DNA from 2 places in the Paenibacillus lacisediminis genome. Region 2 is predicted to be linked to the other one. Evidence: a T-box and tRNA genes for the amino acid it is inferred to sense, from the RefSeq annotation. Region 2 holds a T-box; the other holds one or more tRNA genes.
What was found. A T-box is a leader RNA that pairs with one kind of tRNA and senses whether it is charged. The one in region 2 lies ahead of ACLD72_RS03495 (valine--tRNA ligase), so its partner is inferred to be a tRNA-Val.
Positions count from the first base shown of each region.

Region 1 (4,083 bases), on a different contig from region 2:
TCGGCAAACAGCATGGAACCTCCCATTAGAGAGAAGGCAATGGCAAGGACAGCAACTCTTCTCCATTTCAATTTCATTGTATGAACCCTCCATTTGATTCATGTTGATATAAATTTATACTCCGCCTGTACGGGCAAGTTGCGGTATTACCGGTAAAAGCCGGATATTTTTTCCGTCCTGTCCGCCTGCTTTGCTACGGTGCCCGTTTCGGGGCTTTCGTTTGGAAGGGAATTGGAGTACATTAAAGGGAAGGATGTGACTTTCACAAGGGGGATATTTATGACACTTCGTTTGCAAATGCTTGGCACGGGCGGGGCATTCGCCAAAAGGTACTTTAACAATAACGGTCTCCTCTATGCGGAGGACTTTACGCTGCTGATCGATTGCGGCATTACCGCACCGCTCGCGCTGCATACGCTTGGCAATTCGCTCGATGGAATCGACGGCATACTCATCACGCATATCCATGGCGACCATGTTGGAGGCCTCGAAGAATTCGCCTTCCGCATGAAATACGGTTCCGGGAAGAAACCGGTTCTCTACATCGCCGACAAGTTGGTCACCCCGTTATGGGAAAACACGTTAAAAGGCGGAATGAGTCAGGATGGGGTGATCGGTTCGCTTGACGACGTTTTTGATGTCAGGCTCCTCATAGAAGGAAAAACCGAGCAATTGTCACCGGGGCTTTCCGTGGAGATTATCCAGACACCGCATATTCCCGGCAAACCAAGCTATTCGCTGTATTTTAACGGCGAGATTTTTTATAGTGCGGATAAAACCTTCCAGCCGGAGCTGCTGACCCGGTTTGTAAGAGAAAGAAACTGCCGGAAAATTTTGCACGAGGTTCAGCTTACCGGTCCGGGCGAAGTACATACGACGCTTCAGGAGCTGCTCTCCTTGCCTCCGGAGATTCAAAGCAAAATTTCGCTGATGCATTATGGAGACGAAATGGAGTCATTTATCGGTAAAACCGGGGAGATGGATTTTCTGCGCCAGCACGAAATTTATACGCTATAGAGGGTCAAAAAAACAACCTCCGGCCTTTCGGCCGGAGGTTGTCCTATTCGAAGCTTGGCAGGTTGTCCAGATTATTTGACGGATCTCCATCGGCGTCGCCGCGGATATACATTTCGCCGTCCCGGCCTTTAAAGACGTTGACGCCGGCGATGGCACCAGCTTTAACTTCCTGAAGCGCCTGTTCGTAATCAAGCACCCGCCCGCTTGACGTTTTAAATGACTCCAGGTCACCGTCGCCGTTTTTACGGACTGCGATAAACGTTTCTCTGGTATTCAGGGGCATCTTATGATCACATCTCCTTATCAAGAAGTATGATTATAGATTGCCCCATAATCCAAAAACTATGACTTCAACGATTTGACCATGCGCACATGGGGGATGCCGGCGTCATCAAACGGCTCGGCCGATATCGTCTCGTAGCCCAGCTTCGCGTAGAAGCCCTCGGCTTGGCACTGCGCATCAAGCACCGATTTCTCCAGTCCCAGCTCACGCGCCAGTTCTTCCAGGGCAATCAGCAGGATTTTTCCGACGCCTTGCGAGCGAAAAGGTTTGCGTACGGCAATCCGCTGCATTTTCGCCGAATTATCCTGATAGTAAGTAAGCCGTCCGGTGGCGGCGTATTCCCCGTCCAACTCGATCAGCACATGATGAACATCGGGGCCGATTTTGTCATATTCGTCAATTTCCAAATCGATCGGCACCATCTGCTCCTCCACAAACACTTCCTTGCGGATGTCCAGGCATTTCTCTAATTGTTCCTCTGTTTTTGCTTGTATAATTGTAGCGGCTGACACCAGGCTTCCCCTCCCACGGTTTCTCTCGTTCATCTATTGTTTTAAACTGCATTATTATACAAAAAAATAGTTTTCATGTATAGTTACTCCCGTAAGTAGGTCGAGGAATAGTCCGGGCCTATGAAGCTTAGTCTGTAGAGTACACATCTTCCGCGATCGTCGGAGAGTACACTTCATCCGAAACGGATGCACCAAACGGCCACGGCCATCCGTTCGCCTGCTTGTCCATCGTCGCCCGATCCGGCGCCAAGCTGCAGGCGCTGACCAGCGTGAGCAGGATGGCCGCAGCCAAAATGACGGCCCAGCCGGCGCTTTTTTTCCGGTTCTGTCCCACCAGGGACTTATTGAAGTATCGCCGCATATGAAACATCCTTTCCTGGTAACAATCTTGCCAAAGCTGGCATATTCCATTGTTGTCTCATGCCACTCTGAATATACGCAAAAAAACATTTGACAGAGTCAGCTCAGCCTGTTATTATAAATTTTGTCTTCAAAATATTTTGATCTGCTAGCTCAGCTGGGAGAGCACCATCTTGACAGGGTGGGGGTCAGTGGTTCGAGCCCACTGCAGATCATCGCCGAGAAGCCTTGATATACAAGGCTTCTTTTCTTTTTGACTAAGGATTGAAATTGTATAAAAACTGCTTCTGGGGTCTAAATGGGGGCCAAAATCTTTTTTTAACAACAATATTAGGCCGCTTATGGACTGTTTTTGACTGTATTCTGAAATTTGTTTTTGCTACTGACAGTAGCGAATCGTGCGTTTATTTATTCCTAAAAATAGTGTAAGACCACGGAGATGATTCTTCCCCTATGTAAAAGATATCGGACCGTGCGGGTGTAATAACACTCACCTTAACTGGTCTTTCTATTCCTTCACTTATTAGAACAGAAATTACTAACATTTCAGCTAACCTGGGACTTACCTCCCAAGGTAAGTCTATTTTATGATATTCCCCTTAGTCCATCTCCTCTTAATGTAGAATATAATAAATTTCACTTAGTGATGATCGGACAACAAACGGCCACTAATCGGACGCACCAACTCCTTTCAAGGCCCATGAACGCAAAAAGGCCGTTGCAAGTCACAATTGAAAATTTCCTATCATGATTAATAAATAAATCATGATAGATTTTTTTATGGTGATCTTGCTTAATCCTTGAACTGCAACGGGCATAATCCATTCATCGGAAGATACTACCGTCTTCGTAATGCTCGCAGTTCATGCGTATTTATTGCCCCACTCACCGTCGAATTAATGACGTCGGTGAAAAGTAATAAATCAGAATACTCATTTCGGCGCGTGCCATGAGTTGAGAAAAATAAAAAAAAAGCAATGTATGTGTATATAATAGCAGATTGTCCCGAAGCTATGATCAGTGCTCTGGGCTAGGAGATCCCGATGAATTACTTGCGCTCAATATATCCCCAATTTTAATCCACTTCCATTGGTCCTTCGCAAACACCAACTTGATTTCGCGCAAATACGTTTGAACGGTTGTTATAAATCCACTCAATTCAACATCTTCTTATTCTCCGAAAACACGAACTGTAACACGCCGGGGATCACGGAATGCTTCGGCAATCACTCGCTCGATCTGCTCTACTTCCTGATTCAAGTACCGGCTGCTGCTTGCGGGTTCCTTCTTTCCTCTCCCGCTTAAGAGCTTCATTATGCTCCGGCAAAATAAATTTTGTTGACCAAAGACCATCACCTAATCTGCTGCTACTCATAAGATGCCCCTCAATAATATAAGTAATAATCGATGTTATCCCTTGAACTAGGTTTGGTTATTTTCGATTCTTGCTCAGTCTCCCAAGGTTTCAGGATCACAATCGTCTCCAGCTTGGGGTTGTCTGGCCACAGGATAAATTCTTTTTCAACAAGCCCTCTTAGGCCTGCATAAATATCCTCCCTCTTCCTTCCCGTCTTTGTCTGGAGTTCCGGCATTGTGGGCATTCGCCGGCGTGTGGAACTGAAATTAAATAAGATGCGTAACAATTTCCGCTCAATATCATCAAGCATGTCATCACCTCGATATACGAACATATGTTTGAATTATATGCGAATTTATGGTCCTCATTCAAGGAGAAATTTTTATTATTTGATCCGACACGATATTACAGATATAGACATTATTGTTTAGACATCCCTTGTTTTCATTTGTATTCTGTTTTTAAAAAACCAATTGAAGGAGAGTTTCTTATGAAAAAGATATCTATCTCTGTTTTGTTGTCACTACTCTTGATTTTTAGCTTTTCAAGTAATA
Region 1 is NZ_JBKIAX020000010.1:91,946-96,028, reverse strand. Features, by position in the region: gene ACLD72_RS19610 (copper amine oxidase) at 1-71, opposite strand, end outside; gene ACLD72_RS19605 (MBL fold metallo-hydrolase) at 280-1,017, shown strand; gene ACLD72_RS19600 (DUF3892 domain-containing protein) at 1,061-1,300, opposite strand; gene ACLD72_RS19595 (GNAT family N-acetyltransferase) at 1,360-1,845, opposite strand; gene ACLD72_RS19590 (hypothetical protein) at 1,940-2,173, opposite strand; tRNA gene ACLD72_RS19585 (tRNA-Val) at 2,315-2,387, shown strand; gene ACLD72_RS19580 (hypothetical protein) at 3,558-3,839, opposite strand; gene ACLD72_RS19575 (fibronectin type III domain-containing protein) at 4,020-4,083, shown strand, end outside.
Region 1: it encodes a tRNA-Val, which carries the amino acid that the T-box ahead of ACLD72_RS03495 (valine--tRNA ligase) is inferred to sense. The anticodon was not compared.

Region 2 (4,083 bases):
TCGTTCCGGGCGTTCGTGACGAGGAGGAGACGGGTAGTCTCTCCTTAGCGGAACAGGAGGAAATCCATGCCGTACCAGAACTCCCGAAACTTACGGAATGGCAGGCGTTTCCGGAGGAAGTGCTGAAAGAGCAGCGAAGCCCGGACGAGCCGACGCCGAAGCCGGACCCGGAGACGGAGCCGACCTCCCTATGGTTGGGGGAAGAGAACGTGGAGCCGCCTGCCGGGCCTTGGACGGACAAGGAATACGCCCTTCCGGCCCAAAACATGCTGCCGCAAACGGAGTTTGAGCAGTTCAATGATGTGTGGTTCAAAGAGGTAATGTCCCCTTTTGCCGAGCCGGAAGCTGCCGACCGTTTGAATGAGCCGGTGAAACCTGAAGCCGCCGAAAAAGAACCGTTGCATTTCGAAGCCCAGGAAAACGAACTGGTTAACGTAACGGCAAGCGAGGCGGAATCGCAAGAACCTGCCGTTCCTTCATTTTCCGAAGCCGTAGAGGAAAACGTAGCGGCCGGGCCGAACAAAGCCGCTGCCGAGGCCGCCAAGGAGCCGGAAAACGCCGTATTGCCGGAAAACCTGGCGCAGGCCGAAGCGGAGGAGAAAAAAGAACTGAAAATCGCGCTTGGCAGCAAAAAAGGCACCGAAGAAAAAGAAAGCGAGTCTTTTGGCCTCAAGAAGCTGATTTTTTCGCGGCCGCAGCACGATCTGCAAACGCAAGAAGCGTATTCCCCGACGGCGTCCGACGAGGCGGAGATCGGCGATGGCGAGGATCTTTTGTGGAAAAATCTTTTTATTCAAGGCAGCGAGGAACAAACCCCGTTCCGTAAGGTCAAGCTGGTGATCGTGCAGCGGGAAGAAACGCTGGATGACATTGCGGAGCGTTATCATTTGAGCTCCCGCGAGCTGCAGCTGTACAATCGACTGTCCGAAAACCATTTGGCGGAAGGGCAAATTTTGTATATTCCGTAGGCGCTTCATTCATGATGGACGGCTGAATATTGACTCCCGCAGGTTTCCAAGTTATGATAATATAGATTCAAGCAAAATGATTGTTGTCATCGACTTGGAATGGGAAGAGTAGGGCAGTGAACCCTTCAGAGAGCGGAGTTGGAACGCTGAAAGATTCCGCAGGATGTTAGCTGGCCGAAGTCGCCCGGGAGTCGTCCGTTTGAGCGGAGATAGCCGTTAGAACGGACCGGTAGCAGCCGTTATCTGCTTAAGTGTCGCGGTTTTTCAACTTTTTTGCCGGATCAATGGCGGCCGGCGAAGGAAGGCTGGATGCTGCGAAACAAAGGTGGTACCGCGAAAGTAAAGCCTTTCGTCCTTTGAGACGAAAGGCTTTTTTGTTTTTGCGGCGGGTGTCCGAGGGAGGAACGGCTCGCTGCAAAGGAAAGTGTCGGGGATAATCGCAGTTCATGCGCGCGGATTATCTTTGGCAAGTGAAGGCGATGCTTATTTGTAACGGAGGTTGAATGGTATGACGGAAAACCAAGGTCAACAAAGTCAAACGGAAATGCCAACGACGTACGACCCCAAGTCGGCCGAACAGAAGTGGTACCGTTATTGGATGGAGGGGGACTTTTTCAAAGCCGGGCAGCGTCCGGACGCGCAGCCGTTTACGATCGTAATCCCGCCGCCAAACGTGACCGGCATGCTGCATATCGGCCATGCGCTTGATTTTACACTGCAGGATATTTTGATCCGGACGAAACGGATGCAGGGGTATGACGCATTATGGGTGCCGGGGTCGGACCATGCGGGGATCGCCACGCAAACGAAAGTGGAGCAAAAATTGCGCGAGCAAGGCGTCAGCCGCTACGATCTGGGGCGCGAGAAGTTCCTGGAACGCGTCTGGGAATGGAAGGATCAATATGCCGCCACGATCCACGAGCAATGGGCAAAAATGGGCTTTTCGCTTGACTATTCGCGCGAGCGTTTTACGCTGGACGAGGGGCTTTCCCAAGCGGTTCGCGAAGTGTTTGTGAAGCTGTACGAAAAAGGCTTGATTTACCGCGGCAAATATATTATCAACTGGGATCCGGCCGCGCGCACTGCGCTGTCCGATATCGAGGTTGAATATAAAGAAGTGGGCGGCCACCTGTATCATCTGCAGTATCCGCTCAGCGACGGCAGCGGATTTATCACCGTGGCGACGACGCGTCCGGAGACGATGCTCGGCGATACGGCCGTGGCGGTTCATCCGGAGGACGAACGGTACCGGCATCTGGTCGGTAAAACGCTCCGCCTTCCGATCGTCGGCCGGGAAATCCCGATTATCGCGGATGAATATGTCGAAAAAGAATTCGGCAGCGGTGCGGTAAAAATTACCCCGGCGCATGATCCGAACGACTTCGAGGTGGGCCTGCGCCATAACCTGCCGCAAATCAACGTCATGGACGAAAGCGGCACGATGAATGGGGAAGCCGGCAAATACCAAGGGCTGGACCGCAGCGAATGCCGCAAGCAAATCGTCAAGGATTTGCAGGAGCTTGGCGTTCTCATTAAAATCGAAGACCACGTGCATCAGGTCGGACACAGCGAACGGACGGGCGCAGTGGTCGAGCCGTATTTGTCGACCCAGTGGTTCGTGAAAATGAAACCTCTTGCGGAAGCGGCCATCGCGGCGCAAAAATCCGGGAAAGGCGTCAACTTCGTACCGGACCGCTTCGAAAAAACTTATTTGCACTGGATCGAAAATGTACGCGACTGGTGTATTTCCCGCCAGCTGTGGTGGGGGCACCGGATTCCGGCCTGGTACTGCGAGGCGACCGGCGAAATGGTTGTGGCCCGCAGCGAAGAGGAAGCCCGCGCCAAACTTGGACGAGACGATCTGAAGCAGGACGAGGACGTACTCGATACGTGGTTCAGCTCGGCTTTGTGGCCGTTTTCGACATTGGGCTGGCCGGACGAATCCAGTGCGGACCTGAAGCGTTATTTCCCGACCGACGTGCTTGTGACCGGGTACGATATTATTTATTTCTGGGTAGCGCGGATGATTTTCACGTCACTCGAATTCAAAGGAGAAATTCCGTTTAAGGATGTGCTGATGCACGGGCTCGTGCGTGACAGCGAAGGGCGGAAAATGTCCAAATCGCTGGGCAACGGTGTCGATCCGCTCGAAGTGATCGAGAAATACGGTACGGACGCGATGCGCTACATGATTTCGACAAGCAGCACGCCGGGGCAGGATCTGCGCTTCCGGTGGGAACGCGTCGAACAGGCGCGCAATTTCGCAAACAAAATCTGGAACGCCTCCCGGTTTGCTTTGATGAATCTCGATGGCGTGACTTACGACGATATCGATATCAGCGGAGAATTGTCGACGGCAGATCGTTGGATTTTGCACCGTTTCAACGAGACGGCCAAAGAGATCACCCGTTTGATTGACGCTTACGAGTTCGGGGAAACCGGGCGCCTGCTGTATAACTTTATTTGGGACGATCTTTGCGACTGGTACATCGAATTCGCCAAGCTGTCCCTCTACGGGGAAGATGCTGCGGCCAAGCGGAAAACGCAATCGGTGCTGGCCTTCGTGCTGGATCGTACGCTGCGGATGATTCATCCGTTCATGCCGTTTATTTCCGAGGAAATATGGCAGCATTTGCCGCATCAAGGCGATACGATTACGCTGGCTGCATGGCCTGAATACGACCCGGCTTTGGAAGCTCCGGACGCCGTTCAGGAAATGAATCTGCTGATCGACATCATCCGTGCCGTGCGCAATATCCGCGCTGAAGTGAACGTGCCGATGAGCAAAAAAATCGAGCTCGTCGTTAAGCCGGGCAGTTCCGAAACGCACGAAGTGATCGCCCGCAACGAACATTATATCCGCCGGTTCTGCAACACTTCGGAATACGAAGCGTCCTTGAACGCGGCCGTACCCGACAAGGCGATGACCGCCGTCGTGACCGGAGCCGAACTGTATTTGCCGCTGTCCGGGCTGATCGACATTCAGCAGGAAATCGAGCGTTTGAACAAAGAGCTTGATCACCTGAACAAGGAAGTGGAACGGGTGGAGAAGAAGCTCGCCAACGAAGGGTTCGTGTCCAAAGCGCCGGCAAAAGTCATCGAGGAGGAGCGCGCC
Region 2 is NZ_JBKIAX020000002.1:26,872-30,954, reverse strand. Features, by position in the region: gene ACLD72_RS03500 (LysM peptidoglycan-binding domain-containing protein) at 1-968, shown strand, start outside; T-box leader at 1,055-1,328, shown strand; gene ACLD72_RS03495 (valine--tRNA ligase) at 1,477-4,083, shown strand, end outside.